Gottschalkia purinilytica: one gene and its partner. The protein of the gene in region 2 interacts with the protein of the main gene of each other region in a pairwise test. Links are inferred from orthologs where the notes say so. Each region holds a gene or a part of one and is shown on either strand. Other genes may lie near its edges. The genes, in order: rho and hfq.

Region 1 (17,904 bases), on a different replicon or contig from region 2:
CATAAATATATGTAAATGTAAAGTATAATGAATGTTGGGAAATAAGGATAAATATAGTAAAATTAGTGTAAGCACCTAAGTGCCTCTTAAATACTTTTAACCTATCAAAATTATAACTAGTATGATTAAAGCCTTGAAAGTTTGAAATTTTTAAGGCTTTAATTTTTTATATAAGATGGAAGAAGTAAGATGTCTATTATGAGCTATTAGGCCTAATTGACATCTTATTTTATATATTATAACCTATATATATATCTATAAAATACCAATATAGGATTATATTTAATGAAAATACTGTTTGGATAGGTAGAGAATATAGGAGGAAATTTATATGGATGACCAAAAATCTGTCACTATACCTATAGAGATAAATGACTATTTATGGACAAGATATATGCCAGAAACTACATACAAAGTATATATCCTTATAGGTTACTTAAATGAACAAAATATTGTAGGAGAAGAAGCTACTAAAACAATATTAGATGCTGATATAGAGGAAAAAAATACTATAGATAAGGTATTAGAGCAAAAAAAAGAGGTATTGGGAAAGCTAGGATTAAAATATCCAGAAAATAGACAAGATGACTTAGACCTATTAGTTAACTTTAAACTTATAAATATAGATAAAGACGATGAAGGAAACACAGTTTATAAGTATAATATACCTGTAGAAAGACCAGAGGAAGTTTTGGAACTTGATGAAGAAGAGCTAAAAGTATTGGAAGATATAAAGTTTGAGCTTAAACATGAAAGTGCATTAAACATGATCCTTACACTTATAATTAATAACAATAACAATCTTTTATGCTCTGTAGATCATATAAGTAAAACTACAAGAGTTAAAATAGCCGAGATAAGAGAAGTTATGGATTATCTAGTGAACAAAGAAGGATCGATAAAGATAAAATCAGATAAGCCTATATCAAAGCTTAAGAAAAATGATAAAATATATATATCAGTAAATGAAGAAGTATTTGAAAAAAAGAGATTAGTACTTTAGAAGTTTAGCTAGTAAGTTAATACCTTACTAGCTTTTTTTATGTTCTAAAATTTGAAAAAATAATATACAAATAAAGACAAAATATCTAAAAAAGTGTATAATTGTACTAAGGTGTAATATAAACATAAATTTAGTGTATAGGAGTGGTTTTTCTGAAAAGAGCAAAAAAAGTAGCATCGTTATTATTAGTTTCAACACTAGTTATTTCTAGTACAGTTACAGGGTTAGCAAAAAAAGATGAAAAATATAATGTAGATAAAGAAATAAAATCTAAAGTAGAGAAGGAAGTTAAAGAAAAAGAAGATAAGGAAATAAAGGATAAAAATAAAGAAGAAAGAAAAAAAGCAGAAAAAGAAGAAAAAGAAAGAGAAAAGCAAGCAAAAGAACAAGAAAAGAAGGAAAGAAAGGAAAAGGAGAGGTTAGAGAAAGAGAAAGAAAAGGCAGAAAAGGAAAAAGAAAAAGCTGAAAGAAAACAGAAAGAGAAAGAGACAAAAGAATCAGAAAAAGAATTAAAGGAACAGATTAAAAAGATAAAGGAAGAACTTAAAAATATTACTAAGGGCAAATATAGTGAAGATGAAATAAAAAAGATACAAGAGATATCAGAGAAGTTAAAAGAATTACATAAAAATATAAAAACATTACCTGTAGAAAATGTTATATCTAAAGATAAGCATATTAAATTTGATACTCCTCCAGTTATAAAAGATGGAAGAACACTTATTCCAGTTAGGGCTATAACAGAAGGATTTGGTGCAACTGTAAATTGGAATAAGGAAACTAAAGAAGTTAAAATAACTAAGAATGGAAACGAGATAATATTAAAACTAGGTAGTGATGTAGCTATTGTAAATGGCAAAGAAGTAAAATTAGATGTACCTTCTAATACATATAATAATCGTACTTATGTACCACTTAGATTTATAGCTGAAAACTTAGGATTAAAAGTAGAATGGGATAAAGAAACAGAGACTATAGAAATAGAAGATAAAGAAACTGAAATAGAAGATGATACAACTGAAACAGAAGATGATCAAACTATAAGTGAATAAATATTACATAAAAATGACAAAAGGTAGATATGTATCTACCTTTTGTCATATATGGAAGGATTATGATAAATGTTAAAGAATATATATAGTTATGATTAAAACATAAAACTAAGGAGGATGATAACATGAAATTGAAGAATAAAAAAGTAGCTTCTATAGCACTAGCTACGTTAATTACCATAACTACTCAAGGAGCATATGCAAGTGCTTTTAAAGATGTTTCGAATGATTACTGGGCAAGACAGTTTATAGATAGTATGAATAAAGAAGGAATAATTGCAGGATATGACGATGGTACATTTAGACCACTAGAAGACGTATCTAAGGTACAAGCTATAGTACTATCAACAAGACTTTTTAAGGCTACTAATAGTGAAATACAACAAGCTAGACAAACATATAAAGGAGTACTTGATAGTTCAAAAGTTCCAGAATGGTATAAAGGTGGAGTAGCAATAGCCCTTTCAAAAGGAATAATAAATCAAGATATGGTCAAAACACTTTATGATAGTAAAAATAAAGAAGTTCCAGCTACAAAAGAAGAAATATGTGTGTATTTAACTAAAGTTATGGGATTAGAAGAAGAGGCTAACAAAAAGGTTAATCTTAACCTACCATTTAAAGATAAACATCTTATATCGCCTCAAGCAGCTCCTTATGTAGAGGTTATGTTAGATAAAGGAGTTATAGATAAACAAGGAGATGGTTCTGGAAACTTTAGTCCAAAATCAACTATGAACAGAGCTATGACAGCAAAGGTAATTTCAGTTGCTTTTGACTATTTAAAAAATAATGACGTAGATAAAGAGACTACTACTGTAAAAGGAACTATAACTAGTATATTAAGATTTGACAGTGAATCATATGTAACTATAGAAAATGATAGAGGTATAAAAGTTTCATATAAGGCTGACGGTAGAACTATCATAAACCTTGATAACAAAAACGCAGGTATATCTGATCTTGTAGAGGGGCTTAATGTAACAGCTAAAGTTACAAAAGATTTAAGAGCTGTTTCAATATCAGCTGAAAGTATAAACGAAAACTATGAAGGAACAGTATCTAAGGTTACTTCAGCATATCCTGGTGCATTAACAATAGAATATAAAAAAGATGGAAAGACAGATAAAAAGACTTTTGTTATGGACAATGATATAAGCGTAACTCTTGATAATAAAAAAGCTAATTTATGGGATATAAAAGAAGGCGATAATGCAAAGATAAAAGTGAAAAATAGCAAGATAATAGAAATAAAAGCTGAAAGTAAAATAAGAAATATAGAGGGAACTATAAAAGAGATAAAGTATAATCCAGAACCTGTATTAGTAATAGAAGATAAATATAAAGATGTATATGAGTATTCAATAGATTCAAAAGCTAAAATATATAGAGATAAAAAATCAAGTGGTGTTACTGATCTAAGAAGAGGAGATAAAGTTGATGTTGAAGTTGAATATAACGTTATAGTTGATATATACGCTTCAACAGTAAAGTCGAAAGATGAAGGGGTTATAAAAGGAATTTCAATATCAGCTAATAAAGCTGAAATAACTATATTAAATAAAGATAAAAAAACAGTAACTTATTATATTCCAAAACAATCTACAATATATGTAGATAATGAAAGAAGTAGTATATATAATCTTAAGCTAGAATACTATATAAACCTTGAGATAGAAGGTGAAGAAGTAACTCGTATAGATGCAAAATCAATAGACAGAAAAGATAGCTACAATGGGGTTGTAAGTTATATAAACAAAAATGCAGATATAATAGGAATAACTGTTTCCTCCCAAGACGATGAAAAACAAAGTATAACGATAATGATAGACAATCGTACGAAAATACTAGATACAGATGGTAGAGAAAAAGGAATTAGTAGTTTATCTAAAGGCGACAAAGTGTTTGTACTAGGAGACTTTGATGGAACTATATTATTAGCAAAAACTATAATGATAACTCAATATGCTAAGTAAAAGTCATTACATGAAGTTGTCAAAAAGCATAAAAGGTTATAAATAAAGCATGAAAGGTTACAAAAAAATGAAGGAAATTTATGACATATAAAGAATATTAACCTTGTGGGTAATATGAAGTAAAATATTACCAAACCAGGGGGAGGGAACATTATGAGATCTAGAGTGTTATGTGTAGATGATCAATCTGGAGTAAGGTTACTATTAAAGGAAATACTTAAAGATGAGTATGACGTAATTACCGTAGGTAGCGGTAAGGAAGCAATAGAACTTGCAAAAGTATTTAATCCTAACATAGTAATGCTTGACATGAACTTAGACGACATGTTAGGAACAGAAGTACTTAAAGTTATAAGACAGTTCCATAGTAGTACGAAATTCATAATGTTAACTGGATATTCTGAAGATGACAAAATGAAAGAAATCAGTAGACTAAATCCTGACTTTATAGTGAAAAAACCCTTCGATGTAGAAACAATTAAAGATAAACTAAAGAAAATTACGACTATATCAAAAAGAGCTATTGCCTTATAAGCAATAGCTCTTTTAAATATATCTTTTATTATTTTGTCAAATTCTTTATAATTTTGTTAAGAAGGAATTAAAATTTTTATGAAGAATAAATATATTGAGTAAGGGGGTGCCATTTAGTGTGGTAGTTGATACTAATTTAGCATTTGCTGTGACTTGTAGCTCTTGTGGTAGATTGAATGTACAGAACTTATCATTTTTTGATTTATATAATAATAAAAGATATATGGTAAATTGTTCGTGTGGTGATACAAATGCTATAATAAAGGCTAGAGATACGAAATCAATATGGTTAGAAATAAATTGTATAGATTGTCAAGAAGTTCATATATTTAAATATTCATTGAGATATATAATAAAAAAAGGTATAATTTCTAGATGTACTGATACAGGAATGGAAATTTGTTTCATGGGTAATAGTGATATAGTAAATAAAAATATATCAAACTATGAAAATAACACTATAGATATTATAAATGAAATAGATTTAAAAGAATATTTTACTAACTATGATATAATGATTAGGTGCCTGGAGAAAGTAAAATGGCTTAAAGATAATAATAGAATAACTTGTGATTGTGGAAAACAAGATATTACTATAGAAATATTTTCTGATAGAATAGAAGTTAAGTGTACTAACTGTCAAAGTATAAAGGTTGTATATGCAGAAAATGAAGAAGATTATAGCAACGTGTCTGACAAATGCATGATAACAATGCATCAACATAGATTTGAATGTATAGATGCTATAAAAAATAATGATAAGAATAAATAATTACAATAATCAGAGGAGGAAATATTAATGCTAGTAACAGGTAGAGAGTTGTTAGATGATGCTCAAAAGAATGGTTATGCAGTAGGAGCTTTTAATGTTAATAATATGGAGATAGTACAAGCTATTATAGAGGCAGCAGAGGAAACAAAATCACCAGTTATATTACAAGCAAGTCAAGGTGGATTGAAATATGCAGGAGTTGAATATATAGCAGAATTAGCTAAAATAGCAGCTCGTAATGCGTCTGTTCCTGTGGCTATTCATCTAGATCATGGTACGGATTTTAACCAAATAATGAAATGCATAAGATATGGATTCACGTCAGTTATGATAGATGGTTCTAAATATGCATTAGAAGATAATATAGCTATAACTAAAAAAGTTATAGAAGTAGCAAGTCCAGTTGGAGTGTCAGTTGAAGCTGAACTTGGAAAAATTGGAGGAACTGAAGACGATATAACAGTAGACGAGAGAGAAGCTACATTTACAGATCCAGATGAAGCTGCAAAATTTGTTGAAGAAACAGGTGTTGATTCCTTAGCAATAGCTATAGGAACGGCTCATGGTCCATACAAAGGAGAACCAAAACTTGATTTTGATAGACTTAAAACTATAAGAGAAAGAATAGCTATACCTATAGTATTACACGGATCATCAGGAGTGCCTGAAGAAAGCCTTAAAAAAGCTATAAGTATAGGTGTTAGTAAGATAAATATAGATACAGATGTTAGAATGGCTTTTGCTAAAGGAGTTACTAAAGTTATAACAGGAAATCCTAATGAATACGATCCAAGAAAAATCTTAGGACCTGCTAAAGAAGAAATGAGAAAAGCTATAGCTGAAAAAATGATAATATTTGGATCAAATGGTAGAGCATAAACCATAAAGGAGTGGTATGATGAAGCTTTTTATTGATACTGCTAATATAGATGAGATAAGAGAGATAAATGACTGGGGAGTAATATGTGGCGTTACTACTAATCCATCTCTTATAGCAAAAGAAGGCAGAGACTTCAAAGAAGTTATAAAAGAAATCACATCTATTGTAGATGGACCAATAAGTGCTGAAGTTATAAGTTTAAAGTCAGATGAAATGGTCAAAGAAGCAGAAGAATTAGTTAAAATACATGACAATATAGTTATAAAAGTTCCTATGACGAGTGAAGGATTAAAAGCTGTTAAGGTCTTAGCGTCAAAGGGAGTAAAGACTAACGTTACACTGGTATTTTGTGCCAACCAAGCTCTGCTAGCAGCTAGAGCAGGGGCTACTTATGTTAGTCCGTTTGTAGGTAGAATGGATGACATAGGTAATGCAGGTATTAACATAATATCGGAGATAGCTGAAGTTTTTGAAATACATGATATAGATACAGAAATAATTTCAGCAAGTATAAGAACACCTATGCATGTACTTGAATCAGCTAGGGAAGGTGCACATATAGCTACAGTCCCATATAAGGTATTTGAAGCTATGGTTAAGCATCCAATGACTGATATAGGAATAGATAAGTTTCTTAAAGACTGGGAAACTGTAGGAAAGTAAGAATTTAAAATATATCAATATAAATTTAATAGTTAGCATAGCTCACTTGGTATAAAAAAGAAAGTCGAAATTTCGACTTTCTTTTTGTTTTTATATTGCAATATATAGAAATTTTAAATAGAATATATTTGTCTCATAACCTAAAAAAATTTACTCCATAAATTATTACTAAAAAATATATGAGTTGCTATATGTAATATATTTTTGAAAAATTATAATAAAAAGGATGTGAGAACTTGGAAAGTAAAAAAAGATATTTACCTATAATTGCTGCTATAATACATTCAGTAATATTTGGGTTTTCTTTTATGTTTACTAAAAAAGGACTAGATTCGTTAGATCCCATGCAGTTAATAGCGTTTAGATTCTTAATGGCAGCATTGGCTTTAACATTATTACAAGTCTTAGGAATTATAAAAGTAAAACTAAAAGGAAAAAACATACGTATGATTTTACTAGTAGCTTTTTTTCAGCCTTTAGCTTATTATATATTTGAAGCTTTGGGAGTTAATCGTACGTCATCATCAGAAGCAGGAATGATGATAGCACTTATACCTGTATTTGTAGCATTATTTGGAGCAGTATTTTTAAAGGAGAAACCAACTTCAATGCAGTATGTTTTTATAGGTCTTTCAGTTTTAGGTGTTGTTTTCATCAATGTTATGAAAGGACATACTGAGTCAAATGGCAACTTCACAGGTATAATATTACTATTATTTGCGGTGTTATGTTCAGCAGCTTTCAATATATCCTCAAGAAAAGCCTCAGCACAGTTTAGTCCAGTAGAAATAACTTTCGTTATGATGTGGGTTGGAGCTATAACATACAATATTATTGGGATATCTCAGCACATTATATCAGGTAATTTATCTATATATCTTAAGCCTTTAGCTAATATAGACGTACTTATTCCTATCATCTATCTAGGTATAATGGCATCAGTAATAGCTTTTTTTATGACGAACTATACATTATCTAAACTAGAAGCTTCTCAGGCAGCGGTGTTTACAAATCTGTCAACTATAGTATCCATCATAGCTGGAGTTGTGATAATGAAAGAAGACTTTTATTGGTTTCATTTAGTAGGAGCAATAATGATATTAGTTGGAGTATGGGGAACAGTATACTATGGTAATAAAGCTGAAAATTGATGAGAGAACAAAGATATTGACAAAAAGTTATTATTTTTTTACAATTTAGTTAAACGTTTAACTAAAACGTTTAACTAAATTGCTCTGCTGACTGACAAACTACGTTTATTAGTTAGTATAAAGGAAGTGAGAAAGAGTTGACTGTTACAATCAAGGATATAGCTAAATTGGCAAATGTTTCTACTACCACTGTTTCAAGAGTTATTAACAATAAGTATGAAGGTGTTGGAGAAGAAACACGAAAGAGGATATTAGATTTAGTTAAAGAATTAGGATACCAACCAAATGCTCTAGCAAGAAGCTTAGTAACTAAGAGGACAAGCTCTATTGGTCTTATCATACCAGATATTATAAATCCATTTTTTCCGGACTTAGCAAGAGGAGTAGAAGATATAGCTAGTAAAGAAGGATATAGTGTTATTTTATGTAACACTGACGACGATCCTGATAAAGAAAAAAAATATATTTCTTTATTAAATGAAAAACGTGTAGATGGAATAATATTTACAGGTGCATCTACACACAGCCATGAACATATTTTAGAACTTATAAAAAGTGGAGTACCAGTAATATTAATGGATAGAAGAATAGATTATGAGAATACCTTTGGAGTATTTATAGAAAACTTCAAAGGCGGTTATGATGCTACAAATTACTTAATAAGTCTAGGTCATAAAAAAATCGGATGTATAACAGGACCATTAAATACAAAAGAGTCTGAAGAACGTTTTAATGGATATAAAAAAGCTCTAAAGGAAGCAGGTATTGACTTTAATGAAGATTTGGTAATTGAAAGTAACTATAAGATTACAGGAGGAGCAGATGCCGCTACTGAGCTTTTAGAAAAACAAAATGTAACAGCAATATTTGCATTCAATGATATGATGGCTTATGGAGTATATAAAGCAGCAAAATTACTTGGACTTAAAATTCCTGATGATATATCTGTAATAGGATTTGACGATGTACAAATATCACAAATATTAGAGCCAGAGCTTACAACTGTAAAACAACCTATATATGATATGGGAGCAGAATCTGCAAAAATGCTTATAACTCGCATTAAAGGTAAAAAAATTAAGAAAAAAATAATCAAATTTAAAACAGAACTAATTATAAGAGAAAGTACAAAAGATGTTACAAAAGTATATGAGGAGGTAAAAGATGAATAAGAAGCCAGTAATTATTGATTGTGATCCTGGGCTAGATGATGCAATTGCATTAGTATTAGCACTCTCAGAAGAAAGCTTAGACGTTAAGTGTATAACAACTAGTGCTGGGAATCAAACTCCAGAGAAAACTTTAAATAATGCATTAAAAGTATTGAGCTTCATAGGAAAAGATTTAGAGGTAGCACAAGGAGCTGGAAAACCTATTCTTAAAGATCTAGTAATAGCAGGTGACATACATGGTGAAAGTGGACTTGGAGGTACTGAGTTACCTGAAGCTACTCTAAAGAAGAGTAATCGTTCAGCGATAGAAGCAATAGTAGATATTTTAAATAAATCAGACGAAAAAGTAACTATAATAGCAACAGGTCCTTTGACAAATATAGGAATATTACTAGTATCTCACCCTGAAATAAAAGATAAAATTGAGAGAATAACATTAATGGGTGGAGCTTGTTTTGGTGGAAACAAAACACCAGCAGCAGAATTTAATATTTATGTAGATCCTGAAGCAGCAAATATTGTATTTAACTCAGGAATACCTATAGTAATGTGTGGGCTAGATGTAACATCAAAAGCACAAATGTTTAAAAAAGAAATTAATGATATGAGAAACATAGGAAATAAAGTTGGAGTTATGGTAGCTGATATATTAGATTTCTATAGTAGTACAACCACTCCTCATTTCTTATCAGATGGAACAAAAGAAGAAGGGCCACACTTACATGACGTATGTGCTGTAGCTTATGAGATCGATCCTACATTATTTATTACAAAGAAATGTAATGTAGTAGTAGAGACAAGTGGAGAATATACAAAAGGCTCGACAGTAGTTGATTATAATGGAGTTACAGATAGAGTGAAAAATACTGAAGTAGTATTTGATTTAGACAGAAAGAGATTTATAGATATGTTGTTTAATGCAGTAAAAAAATATAATGAATAATTTAAAAAAAATTGGAGGTATTATGATGAAAATTAAAAAAGGAATTGCTAAAGATTTTAGTATGATGGCAGTATTACTTATTCCAGTTGCAATTGCAATAAATATAGTTGGATTTCAAATTACACAACTTCTTAGATTACCAATATATCTTGACACTATAGGAACTATAATGGTTGCAATGATATGTGGACCGTGGGTAGGAGCTGTAGCAGGACTTTTAACGAATTTAATTAATGCTATATTTAATCCAGTTTATTTACCATTTACTTTTGTATCAATAGCTATAGGTATTACAACAGGGTATTTATCAAAAAAAGGAATGTTCTTAAAGTTATGGAAATCTATAGTATCAGGAATTATTTTAACAGTAGTTACTACAGTTATAGCAGCTCCAATTACAGTTTTAGCTTTTGGAGGAGGAACAGGTCATACAACATCAGCTATAACAGCTACTCTTCTTGCAGCAGGTCAAAATATTTGGAAAGCAGTAATTACATCAACAATTGTAGGAGATTCAGTAGATAAGATAATTTCAGCTATTATTGCTTATGGTATAGTTAAGAGCATGTCTTCAAGATATTTATCAAAACTTAGCTATGGTGAAATATATATTAAAAAATAATTATATTTAAGCAAACTGAAAGCTGGAGGTGACGAGTGTTGGATAAAGAACAGAACTTTATACTTGGTTTATATCCTACAACTAAGCTATTATTTACCCTATTAATGATAGTTTCAGTATTTTTAATACCAGGTTATGTATACGCCTACAGTACTATTATTATATATTGTATAATAGCTGGAATGGCAGGCAAACTAAATGAATATATAAAGCTTATATTTAAAACAATGTTAATACTTGTAATTGTAATCTTTGCTATGCAAGCATTCTTCTACCCAGGAACAGATGTTATTTGGCAATGGAAGTTTTTATCTATAAAAAAAGAAGGAATAATGTATGGATTAAGTTTAACATCAAAAATAGTAGCGTTTGCTGGAAGTTTAATGTTATTCTTCAGAATAACTGATATTAAAGATTTTGTTATATCACTAGAAAAAATGGGACTTCCACCAACAGCTGCTTATGTAGTTCTTTCAACGTTACAAATAATTCCAGAAATGAAAAAAAGATCAGAAGTTATTATGAATGCACAAAAAACACGTGGAGTAGAAATAGAGGGTGGAGTGTTAACAAGAGCTAAGGCATTTATACCTACTTTAGGACCACTAGTACTTTCAGCTATAGCTGGTACAGAAGAGAGAGCTATTACATTAGAGTCTAGAGCATTCTCAGCACCTGTTGAAAAGACAAGACTTTATGAGCCAAAGGACAGCAAAGTTGATAGGATTTTAAGAAGAGTAATTTTATTAGTATTAATAATTCTGATAGTTGGGAGAATGATACAATGGATATTATAGAAATAAAGGATTTAACGTACAGATACCCTATTGCTGATAAAGATGCTCTTAAAGATGTTAACCTTAAAGTAAAAAAAGGCGAGTTTTGTGCCATAATTGGTCGTAATGGTGGAGGAAAAACAACTCTATGTAATGTTATAAGGGGGTTTGTACCTCACTTTCATAAAGGTGATTTAAAGGGAGAAGTATTTATTGATGGAAAAAATATAAGTGAATATTCCATTGGAGAACTAGCTATGAAAGTAGGATTTGTGTTTCAAAATCCCTTTACTCAAGTAAGTGGAGTAAAAGAAACTGTATTTGATGAAATAGCATATGGACTTGAAAATTTAGGAGTACATCCTGATGAAATAAGAACTAGAGTAGAAAAAGTAATAGAATTAATAAATATAGGACACCTTAGAGATAAAAACCCAACAGAGCTTTCAGGTGGTCAACGTCAAAGAGTGGCACTAGCTTCTATAATTGTGATGGAACCAGATATCCTTGTAATAGATGAACCTACTTCTCAATTAGATCCTCAAGGAACAGAAGAAGTATTTGAAATAATAAAACTTATGAAAAATGAAGGCAAAACAATAATTTTAGTAGAACATAAGATAGAATTAATAGCTGAATATGCAGATCATGTTATTTTAATGGATGAAGGTAAAATAGTATTAGATGGAAGTACAAAAGAGATATTATCAAATGAAGAAGTTATGGAACTTGGAACAACTTTACCTCAGTATGCTCTTTTAGGACTTGAAATGAGAAAAAGAGGAATAGAAATAAAAGATATTCCTATTACAGAAAGTCAGACAGAGGCACAACTTAAGAAACTTTTGGGCATAAAGGAGGATAAGAGATCATGAGCTATGTAATATTGAAAGATATAGTGTTTGCTTATCCAAATGGATATGTAGCAGTGGAAAATGTATCAATGGAAATTGGAAAAGGTGAAAGTGTAGCTATAATAGGGCAAAATGGAGCAGGAAAAACAACAACAGTAAAGCTCATGAATGGACTTACTAAGCCTACAAAGGGAGACGTAATAATAGATGGATGGAATACTAAAGATTATACAACTGCTCAGATGTCAAAGAAAGTAGGATATGTCTTCCAAAATCCTGATGATCAGATATTTCACAATGATGTATATAGTGAAATAGAATTTGGGCCTAGAAATCTTAAGTTATCTGAAGAAGAAATCAAAAAAAATGTAGATTATGCAATAGAGGTTACTGAAATACAAGACTTTTTAAAAGATAATCCATACAATTTACCTTTTTCTATGAGAAAATTTGTTACAATAGCTTCTGTAATAGCTATGAATACAGATGTAATAATATTAGATGAGCCTACAGCAGGGCAAGATATGGTAGGTATGGAGATGTTAGCAAGGTTAATAAAAAGTCTTAAAGAAAAAGGTAAAACAGTTATAACTATAACGCATGACATGGAGTTTGTTGTAAGAAACTTTGATAGAGTAATAGTCATGGCTCATAAAAATGTTATAGATGATGATGATAAGAGAAATATATTTTGGAAACACGATATATTAGAAGAAGCCGGACTTAAACAACCTTATATAAGTCAATTAAGCAAAAACTTAGGAATAAATGAAAAAATACTTGATATAAACGACTTTATCAATTATATTGAAGAGAAACACATAGATAAAGGGTCAGGTGGAAGAAATGAATAAAGTAACAATTTTAGGAAGTTTGAATATGGATCTAGTAGTTGCAGTGAAAAACATACCAGTAGTAGGGGAAACTGTTCTTGCAACAAATTTTAATAAGATTCCTGGAGGAAAAGGTGCAAATCAAGCTGTGGCAAGTGCAAGATTAGGTGCAAAAGTAAGTATGATTGGTAAAGTAGGCGATGATGAGCATGGAACAATACTTTTAGAAAACTTAAAAAAAGATCATATAGATTATAGTTATGTTTTCAAAGATGAAGTAAATCCTACAGGAACTGCAGTTATAAGTGTAGATAGCAAAGGTAATAACTCAATAATAGTAATATCTGGTTCAAATATGGAATTAAATATTGATGAAGTAAGAAAGTATAAGAGTGTAATAGAAGAATCTGATGTAATCATTTCTCAATTTGAAGTGCCAATGGATGCTATTATAGAAGGATTTAAAATAGCTAAAGAAAATGGAGTTATTACACTTTTAAATCCTGCACCAGCAAAAGAGATATCAGACGAACTTATGAAACTTACTGATATAATTGTTCCTAATGAAACTGAGGCATTCTCCATAACAGGAGTAAATATAGATTCAGTAGAAAGTGCCAAACTAGCTGGTATTAAGTTATTAGAAAAAGGTGTAAAACACGTTATAATCACATTAGGAGAAAAGGGCGCTGTACTTGTTTCTAATGATGGCTGTGAAATTATACCTGCGCTTAAAGTTGATGCAATTGACACAACTGCTGCAGGAGATTCATTTATAGGAGCATTATCAACTAAGCTTAGAAAAGAAGATAGCTTAACACATGACTTACTAAAAGAAGCAATACCATTTGCAAATAAAGTATCTTCTATAGTAGTAACTAGAGAAGGAGCTCAACCTTCAATTCCTTACTTGAATGAAGTGGAATAGAATATTTAATTATATATTATTATCTTTAACCATTATAAATGTTTTGAGATATGATAAATGAGCAGTATTCTATACTGCTCATTTAGTTTTTGATAAAATATAAAAAACTTATTATGATTTTTTATCAAAAAATTATAAATTTTGTATCTGTTCTTATGATTTTCTATTATGTATAATATTTATATAATTTAGGATAGTTTATACTACTTATTTTTTCGTTATAATTTTGACATTTTATCTTAAAATAATATATACTATCATATATAGATATATGTGGGAGGTCAAAAGATGGATAGAAATCTTGCGTTGAATATAGTTAGAGTAACAGAAGCAGCTGCCTTATCATCAGCAAAGTTCCTAGGTAGAGGTGATAAGAATGCAGCAGATCAAGCTGCAGTGGACGGAATGAGAAAAATGTTTGATACATTAAACATTGACGGAGTAGTAGTAATAGGAGAAGGTGAAATGGACGAAGCTCCTATGCTTTATATAGGGGAACAAATAGGACAAGGAAATGAATCAAGTCCGAAAGTTGATATAGCGGTAGACCCTGTAGATGGAACTACTGCAGTGGCGAAAGGACTGTCAAATGCTATAGCAGTAGTTGCAATAGCTCCTAGAGGATGTCTATTACATGCTCCAGATATGTATATGGATAAAATAGCAGTAGGACCAAAAGCAAAAGGTGTTATAAATATAGAAGCTTCAGTAGAGGACAATCTTAAAGCCGTTGCAAAGGCACTTAACAAGGATATATCAGAGTTAACTGTAAATATTTTAGATAGAGAAAGACATGAAGAGCTTATAACACAAGTTAGAAATGTAGGAGCAAGAATAAAGCTATTTAGTGATGGAGACGTTGCAGCAGCAATAGCTACTTGTTTTGATCATTCAGGTGTAGACGTACTTATGGGAATTGGTGGAGCACCTGAAGGAGTTATAGCAGCAGCAGCACTTAAGTGTATGGGCGGAGAATTCCAAGGAAGATTAGTACCTTATAATGAAGAAGAAAAAGCAAGATGTACAAAAATGGGTATAGAAGATACTAATTGTGTGTTAAGTATGGAAGACTTAGTTAAAGGAAACGAAATATACTTTGCAGCTACAGGAATTTCTGATGGGGACCTTTTAAAAGGAGTAGTATATTACGAGAATAATATGGCAAAAACTTATTCTATGGTAACTAGAGCTGAAACAGGAACAGTAAGATTTGTAGAAGCTATCCATAAGTTAGACGAAAAACCGGAGTATGCATATTAATTCGTAGTAACTTTTTTATTATAATACCAAGAAAATTAATTTTCTTGGTATTATAATATATTTAAATAGTGGAATGGCTTTTATATATAATCAAAAAATGTCTATAATCTTGTCTATAAATGATAGAATATATCCTATTGACTATATTTATACAAAATGATACTATTTGTATAGTTAAGCCCATCGAATCTATTTCCCTTAGAGATTATCCCTAAATAAAAATAAATAAAAGGTGTTTTTTGGAGGTGGAGATTTGGACCAAAGTGAACTTCAAAGTAAAAAACTAGAAGAGTTGAGAACTATTGCAAAAGATATGGGGATAAAAAGTTGTACAAAATACAAGAAAAACGAGCTTATTGATTTGATATTAGAAAATAAACAAGCTGAAAACACTGAAAATAAAAATGATATCAAAATAAAAAATGGCCCAGTAAAAGAAATGAGGTCAGAATTTATTCAAAAATATAGAAATAATGAAGTAGCTAGTAAAAATAACGAAAAAATTAATACATCGAAAGTAAATGATAAGGCAGAAAATAGAGATAGACAACAATCTATGAAAATAGATGATCAAGTTTATAATTTATCAGATAAGATCACAGAAGATGTCAATGTTGCAGAAGGTATTCTAGAGATCGTAGATGGATACGGTTTCCTACGTTGTGAAAATTATCTGTCTGGAAGTGAAGATATTTATGTTTCACCATCACAAGTTAGAAGATTTAACTTGAGAACAGGAGATAAGATATATGGTATAACTAGACCACCGAAATCAGGTGAAAAATATAAAGCTTTGTTATATGTGAAGAAAGTTAATGGAGAAGATCCTGAAACTGCTGTAAGAAGACCTGATTTTGACTCTCTTACTCCAATATATCCAGAAGAAAAAATAACTTTGGAAACGAAGAAACATGAGCTATCTACAAGAGTTATAGATCTAATAGCTCCTATAGGTAAGGGACAAAGGGGTATGATAGTAGCACCTCCTAAAGCTGGTAAAACAACTCTACTTAAGAGTATTGCAAATAGTATAGCTGAGAATCATCCTGATATAGAAATAATAATTCTTTTAATAGATGAAAGACCAGAGGAAGTTACAGATATGCAGCGATCAGTAAAAGGAGATGTTGTATACTCAACTTTTGATGAGTTACCAAAACATCACGCTAAAGTAGCAGAGATAGTTTTAGAAAGGGCAAAAAGACTAGTAGAACATGGAAAAGATGTTGTTGTACTGCTAGATAGTATAACAAGACTTGCAAGGGCATACAATCTTACTATACCACCAACTGGTAGAACATTGTCAGGAGGACTTGATCCAGGAGCTCTTCACAAACCAAAGAGATTCTTTGGAGCTGCAAGAAATATAGAGGGTGGAGGAAGTCTTACTATATTAGCTACAGCACTTGTAGAGACAGGTAGTAGAATGGATGATGTAATATTTGAAGAATTTAAAGGAACGGGAAATATGGAGATACACTTAGACAGAAAGTTATCTGAGAAGAGAATTTTCCCTGCTATAGATATTCATAAGTCAGGTACTAGAAAAGAAGATTTACTACTTACTAAAGAAGAACTTGAGGTAACTTGGTTCATAAGAAGAGCTTTAAGTAATTCACAAGTTTCAGAAGTAACTGAAAATTTCATAGATAAACTTGTTAATACATCTAGCAATCAAGAATTTCTACAAGTAGTAAGTAAAAAATCTAATAACTAGTGTAAGTTTATAAAGTAACAGCTAATTCATATGTTTCCTATATTAATCTTAACTTCCAATTTATACAAGCTGAAATGTTGGAATTGTTAGTGATGGGATAAATATTAAATTCTTGAAAAAAATTTAAGCATATGATATACTATATTAGTTGAAAACTAGACGAATATTTTAATATAAAGAGAGTACTTGAGAAAGAGGTGAAATCGATGAAAAAAGAGATACATCCAGATTATAAAAAATCTACAGTACGTTGTGCATGTGGAAATACATTTGAAACTGGTTCAGTTAAAGAAGAGTTAAGAGTAGAAATCTGTTCAGAATGTCATCCATTCTTTACAGGACGTCAAAAATTCGTTGATGCAGGTGGACGTGTTGACAAATTTAACAAAAAGTATGGAATTAAGTAGTTTTTATTTAAACTAGAGAAATAGGCTAGATGCTAAGTTGCTTCTAGTCTTTATTTTTATTCTAAATGGTATTTGGAGGAGATGCGTTTGCCAAACATAAAGGATATTGAAAGAAAACCTAAACATATGACTAAAATAGGTGGACAAGCTCTTATAGAGGGAGTAATGATGAGAGGACCCAGAGATATATCTATTGCAGTTAGAAAGCCAGATGGAGAAATAGAACTAAAAGTTGACCCTATTGATAATATGACTACAAGAAATAAATTTTTTAAACTACCTTTTGTAAGAGGTGTAGTAGCACTTATAGAATCTATGGTTGTAGGAACTAAAGCACTTATGTATTCAGCAGAGTTCTACG
Region 2 (6,376 bases):
TCCCTTGAACACTCGTTCCGAACTTCTGTTCGATAACAACATTATAATAAGAACATGTGTTCCTGTCAATAGTTTTTGGCAAAAAAACGAACGAGTGTTTGATTATGGTTTTTTTATATGGTATAATAATGTAAAATAAAGTAGAGAGGTGCTAGTATGTATGAAGATTTATCTACTAAGCAATTAGAAATATTAGAATTTATAAAAAATGAAATACAAAAAAAAGGCTATCCTCCTGCTGTAAGAGAGATTTGTACAGCTGTTGGATTAAAGTCTACTTCTACAGTACATGGTCACTTAGAAAAATTAGAGAAAAAAGGCTATATAAGAAAAGATCCTACTAAGCCTAGAGCTATAGAAGTACTAGATAAATATAGTGATTTTCAAGTTATAAAGAAAGAAACAGTAGATATACCTATAGTAGGAAGTGTTACTGCTGGAGAGCCAATTCTAGCAGTTGAAAATATAGAAGATACTTTTCCCTTACCTGTAGATTTTGTTCCTAATATTACTTCTTTTATGTTAAAAGTAAAAGGAGAAAGTATGATAAATGCAGGTATTTTGAATGGAGACTATATACTAGTACAACAGCAGAATACTGCTATTAATGGGGATATAGTAGTTGCTTTATTAAATCAAGAAGCTACTGTTAAAAGGTTTTATAAAGAAAAAAATTATGTAAGACTTCAACCTGAAAATGATCATATGGCTCCTATAATTAGCAATGAGGTTACTATCCTAGGCAAGGTAGTAGGAGTATTTCGAAAAATGTAATAAAAAACAATCCTCTTTACTTTTGATGATATTATTAGGGGATTGTTTTTATCAATATAAATTTAGAGTTGTGTACTAAAACAAGTTTACATAAAATATTTATAGTATATCATTTTATTCTTTTGAAACAATACTTAGCTACCGATTAATTCAAAACTTAAATTCTCTTCCGTGATGCTTTCTAATTTTATCTCAGAATAAGATATAACATTAGTATAGGATTCTAAATTAAATACTCACTAGATTATTTTCATATAAGTTGTTTAAACTTTTCATGATACCTAGCTTACAATGCTCGTACGTTAATCCACCTTGGTAATATGCAAAAAACGGTTCTCTTATAGGAGCATCTGCACTTAGTTCTATGGAAGATCCTTGAACGAATGCTCCAGCTGCCATTATAACTTCATCTTCATATCCTGGCATTTCTGAAGGTTCTGGTGTGAAGTAAGAATCAACTGGTGAGGCACTTTGAATACCTTGACAGAATTTAACGACTCTATCTTTAGATTTAAATTCTATTCCTTGTATTATATCACTTCTTTTGTCATCAACATCTGGAATTACTTTAAAGCCTAAACTCTTGTATACATTAGCTGTTAGAATAGCACCTTTTAATGATTCTGATACTATATGAGGAGATAAAAATAGTCCTTGTAGTACAGTTCTTGTCATACCAAAAGTAAGACCACATTCTTTTCCTATTCCAGGAGCAGTACTTCTATTAGATACTAATTCTATTAAATTCTCTTTACCTACAACATATCCTCCTGTAAGAGCTAATCCACCACCAGGATTTTTTATTAAAGAGCCAGCCATTATATCTGCTCCTACATTTGAAGGTTCAATTTTTTCTATAAATTCACCATAACAATTATCCACCATGCATATAATATCTTTATTATATTTTTTTACGCAATCTATGGCTTCTTTTATTTGATTTACTGTAAAGGCATTTCTATCACTATAACCAGTGGATCTTTGAATTGCTATCATTTTAGTATCTTTAGATATACTATTAACTACATTTTTTAAATCTATTTCTTTACTCTTAGTTAAAGGAATTTCTTTGTATTTTATGCCATATTCAAGAAGATTTCCGGGCATGTTTCCTTTTACTCCTATTACTTTTTGCAAAGTATCATAAGGGCTTCCAGTTATGTAAACTAACTCATCTCCTGGCCTTAATATTCCTGACAATACTAATGTTAAAGCATGTGTTCCCGAAACTATTGTAGGTCTTACTAACGCGTCTTCTGTGTCGAATATATAAGAATAAACTTCTTCCACCTTTTCTCTACCTACATCATCATATCCATATCCTGTAGTCCAGTTGAAATGAGTAGCATTTAACTTAGCTTTTTGCATAGCAGCTATAACTTTATATTGATTATATTCTTTAGTTTCATCAATTATATTAAAATACTTATCTTTTACTATTTTTTCGCTTTCTATTACGTAGTTTATTATCTCTTTTTTTATATCAAATTGTTTCGCCAATAATTCTATAGTATTTTCTATCACTTTATCCACCTCTACTAATAATTTGTCTTATGTATTTTATCATATACGATTAGTATATTCAATTGTATCGGTCACATATAGGGCATTTCCCTGTAGTTAGCATATCTTTTCTTAGTTCTAGAGGGGCTATTAATAGTCCCTTTTTTTCTCCTTCTTTTATACCTATTCTTCTGCCTAGCCCATATCCTATTAACATACAAATAAGCATATATATACCATTAGTCACTATACTCATTAGGATTCCCCCATGATACAAACTTTTCTAAGTATTGAAATACGAAAAATACTACAAAAGAAGTGACAGCTTTTACTAAACTTAACTTTATTGATATCAATATAAGTATTAATGTGAATATAAAAATTTCTATTTTACCAAATTTTAATACATAGTTTTTATTTCCTAGTAATTTATCTTTTTTAATATCTATAAAATCATCGATAAATTGTATTGCAAGTATTATAGAAAGTGATGAACCCATTTCTTTTATTCCTAAAAATAATATACCTATAATAAGTATTATGATAGATTCTTGATATCCTTTAAGTTTGAATGTCAGTTGTCTTTTAAGATCTTCAAACATTCCAATTACATAAGCACTAAAAATAATAGAAACAGTTACACTTGTATTTAATATACATGCTATAGATATAAGTATAACTATGTATGGAAGTATTCCTCTCTCGCTTATTAACCTACCTTCATCTACATATCCATCATTATAGTCTATAGCATTATCTATAACTTTAATTACTATAGCGGACATTATTATACAAATTAATAATTTTAGGTTATATATACTTAACAACAAAAGATTTCACCTCTTTAAAACCTCTTTTATATAAAGCTGATATAGGAATTATATTACTATCTTTAAAATATTTCTTAACGTTACTTAAGCCCTTATTATCTTTATCTAAGTCTATTTTATTTGCTAAAAGTAAGTAATTACATGTAGTACCATATTTCATTATTTGCTTATCAATTTCACTTATGTTATGAATAAAATCATCGTTTAAATATTCGGTTATATCTACTATATGTATAATGACATCTGTAGATTTTAATGTTTCTATTGTTTGAACTATACTATTTCTTATCTTCATATCAGGATGGATTCCATCGACAAGTCCACTGGAATCTATTATCTTTATTTCTTTTTTTCCTTTATAAACAGGTATTTTCATATCTATTGATTGTAAACATTGGGTTTTAAATTCATTTCTTGATGATAAATAACTTCTAGCAATATCTATGGACATTTCTTTATTTAATTTTTTTCCATCTGGATATTCTATTTTTATGTATACTTTTCTATATCCTAAGAATTCCGAAAAATTTACTAAAAAAAGAGATTTACCTACATTGGTTTTTCCAATTATGATTGCTTTTTTCAATAGATATCATCCCCTTCTATGTCTTCTTCCTTGATAAAAATTAAATCATCTCGGTTTAAGCTACTTTTCCCTTGTAATCTAACGGCTTGTTTTCTAATAGATCTTTCTACCATATTTCTTACAAATCTTGCATTACCGATATTCTTATGATTATTTTTAGCTTCTAGTATAGTTTCTAATTTATGTATAGCTTTATCTGTGAGCTTATATTCTTTTTTATTAGCCATTTCTTCAGCAATATTAATCAGTTCATTTATACTATAATCTCTAAATTCTACATGTATAGGAAACCTAGATTTTAATCCTGGATTTATTTTTAAGAAGTTTTCCATTTCATCATTATAACCAGCAAGTATTAATACTAAGTTGTCTTTATTATCTTCCATAGCTTTGACTAAAGCATCTATAGCTTCTTTTCCAAAATCTTTTTCCCCTCCTCTAGCTAATGAATATGCTTCATCTATAAACAGAATACCTCCTAAAGCTTTTTTAATTTGTTGTTTTACCTTCACTGCTGTATGGCCTATATATTCACCAACTATATCTGCCCTTTCTACTTCTACTATATGTCCCTTTTCTAGTACTCCCATTTCTTTCAATATCTTTCCTATTAACCTTGCTACTGTAGTTTTTCCTGTTCCAGGACTACCCTTAAATATCATATGTAATACTACTGGATCGGTAAGTAAATTTGCTTCCTTTCTTTTTTCTTGTATTTCTACAAAAGCTTGTATTTCTTTTACTAAACTCTTCACATTTTTAAGTCCTATTAAACTATCAAGCTCTTTTATTATATTTTCTAGGTTTTTTTTACTTTCATTAATTTCTTTTTTTCTGTCAATATCCATAGATTCTTGATTTTTATCTTTTATTATTTCATCAAGAGTTTCATTTAAACTCAACTTGCCCAACTTATATAAATTTAACACTTCATTCTCCATAATGTAATCACCAATTATATCAAAATTTATACTATATATATTAATAAAAAAATAAAAAAATACTAAATAAAGAAAAAAACCTTTAAAGACATCAATTGTCTTTAAAGGTTTTTTCTAAGTACTTATTCTAAATATGCTTATTCCACTGTATTATTTCTAGGATTGGTATTTCCGAAATTTATATTTCTAATAGGATTCATGGTTAATATGGCATGTTTATATATAAGCTGTTGCTTACCTTCACTTTCAAGAATAATTGTATAGTTATCAAATCCTTTTACATTTCCCCTTATTTGATATCCATTTGATAAGTAAATAGTAATAGCTATATTTTCTTTTCTAACTTTATTTAAAAAAACGTCTTGTAAATTAATGGAATTCTTCATCTTTACCCCTCCTCATTTTGGTCCTATTTTCTTATATTCTACTAATTTTTAAATATTCCTTTACATAATTGACAATATATTGTACCAAATTATCTCTATTGTCAAACTCATCTATATTTACCCAGTTTATACCCCCATCTCTTCTAAACCAAGTAAGTTGTCTCTTAGCATACCTTCTAGTATCTCTTTTCAATATCTCTATAGCTTCATCTAGTGAATATTCACCTTTTAAATATTTTACGATCTCTTTATAACCTAATCCTTTCATAGAAGTAAGATTTTCACTATATCCCATATTTAAAAGCTTTTCAACCTCTTCTATAAGGCCATTGTCAATCATATTATCAACTCGTTGATTTATTCTACTATATAACTTTTGTCTATCCATTGTAAGACCTATTTTAGCTATATGAAACTTTTTATTAGGAGCTCTAAAGTCCTTATAAAAATGTGACATTGGCTTTCCTGTTTCATGATAAATTTCTAGCGCTCTTATAATTCTTTTAGTATCATTTATATGAAGCCTCTCGGCGGAGCTTGGATCAATCTTTTTCAACTTTTCATATATATATTCGTTTCCGTAAATCTCTACTTCTTTTAGATACTTTTCCCTTAAGTCCCAATTAGAAATAGCTTTAGTAAAATCCAGATCATAGATTATTGAATTAGTATATAATCCTGTACCTCCTACTATTATGGGTAGCTTATTTTTTGAGGTAATAGTGTCTATATATTCATAAGCTCTTTTTTGAAAATCAGAAACAGAAAACTCTTGATCTGGAAAAACTTCATCTATCATATAATGACTAATTCCTTCTTTTTCTTCTTCTGTTATTTTAGCAGTTCCTATATCCATGTATTTATATATTTGTATGGAATCTGCAGATATAATTTCACCATTAAGCTTTTTAGCAAGCTCTATTGATAAACCGGTTTTTCCAATAGCAGTAGGACCTACTAAAAGAAATATAGACTTTTTATCCATTTAATCATCCTTTGCTAAGTTCTTTTAAACTTTCTTTCTAGTTCGTATTTTGACATTTTAATTATAACGGGACGTCCATGAGGACACGTGAAAGCTTCATTACATAGTTTTAAATCTTCAATAAGTTTATTGATTTCTATTGTGTGTATGTTATATCCAGCTTTTATTGCATTAGTACATGCCATTTTCATAACTTTATCAAGTCTAAGCTCATAATTATTTGTTATATCATCTTGCAAATTATCTAATATATCTAAAAATAACTGTTTTGAGTTTGGTTCTCCAAAAACCATAGGAACGCTTCTTATTATTATGGAGTTACTTCCAAACTCTTCTATCTTGAATCCTAGTTTATCAAAGACATCATAATT

The links.
Region 1: the proteins of hfq (region 2) and rho interact in binary tests that used the Escherichia coli proteins (3 or more experiments, as listed by UniProt). The link is inferred for Gottschalkia purinilytica from one-to-one orthologs.

Annotation. Positions count from the first base shown.
Region 1 is NZ_LGSS01000002.1:210,061-227,964, reverse strand. What follows is about bases 14,909-17,904. They hold rho (transcription termination factor Rho), read left to right. Parts: upstream 14,909-15,672; coding sequence 15,673-17,136; downstream 17,137-17,904. Other genes in these bases: CLPU_RS17590 (DUF1385 domain-containing protein), read left to right, coding at 17,631-17,904; rpmE (50S ribosomal protein L31), read left to right, coding at 17,343-17,543; glpX (class II fructose-bisphosphatase), read left to right, coding at 14,909-15,419. In the rest of the region: CLPU_RS02875 (DUF6042 family protein), read left to right, coding at 332-1,003; CLPU_RS17090 (copper amine oxidase N-terminal domain-containing protein), read left to right, coding at 1,147-2,055; CLPU_RS02865 (S-layer homology domain-containing protein), read left to right, coding at 2,181-4,031; CLPU_RS02860 (response regulator), read left to right, coding at 4,185-4,565; CLPU_RS02855 (hypothetical protein), read left to right, coding at 4,684-5,337; CLPU_RS02850 (class II fructose-1,6-bisphosphate aldolase), read left to right, coding at 5,365-6,216; fsa (fructose-6-phosphate aldolase), read left to right, coding at 6,236-6,880; CLPU_RS02840 (DMT family transporter), read left to right, coding at 7,117-8,031; CLPU_RS02835 (LacI family DNA-binding transcriptional regulator), read left to right, coding at 8,169-9,203; CLPU_RS02830 (nucleoside hydrolase), read left to right, coding at 9,196-10,146; CLPU_RS02825 (ECF transporter S component), read left to right, coding at 10,172-10,768; CLPU_RS02820 (energy-coupling factor transporter transmembrane component T), read left to right, coding at 10,804-11,565; CLPU_RS02815 (energy-coupling factor ABC transporter ATP-binding protein), read left to right, coding at 11,553-12,419; CLPU_RS02810 (energy-coupling factor ABC transporter ATP-binding protein), read left to right, coding at 12,416-13,252; rbsK (ribokinase), read left to right, coding at 13,245-14,159; more of glpX, read left to right, coding at 14,448-14,908. UniProt on the Escherichia coli protein: Facilitates transcription termination by a mechanism that involves Rho binding to the nascent RNA, activation of Rho's RNA-dependent ATPase activity, and release of the mRNA from the DNA template.
Region 2 is NZ_LGSS01000005.1:227,813-234,188, forward strand. Bases 3,397-6,376 are described here. They hold hfq (RNA chaperone Hfq), read right to left. Parts: upstream 5,021-6,376; coding sequence 4,772-5,020; downstream 3,397-4,771. Other genes in these bases: CLPU_RS07325 (GTPase), read right to left, coding at 3,397-3,693; CLPU_RS07330 (AAA family ATPase), read right to left, coding at 3,690-4,634; miaA (tRNA (adenosine(37)-N6)-dimethylallyltransferase MiaA), read right to left, coding at 5,052-6,005; mutL (DNA mismatch repair endonuclease MutL), read right to left, coding at 6,020-6,376. In the rest of the region: transcriptional repressor LexA, read left to right, coding at 157-774; CLPU_RS07315 (methionine gamma-lyase family protein), read right to left, coding at 1,003-2,298; CLPU_RS17200 (hypothetical protein), read right to left, coding at 2,357-2,533; CLPU_RS07320 (hypothetical protein), read right to left, coding at 2,517-3,107; more of CLPU_RS07325, read right to left, coding at 3,088-3,396. UniProt on the Escherichia coli protein: RNA chaperone that binds small regulatory RNA (sRNAs) and mRNAs to facilitate mRNA translational regulation in response to envelope stress, environmental stress and changes in metabolite concentrations.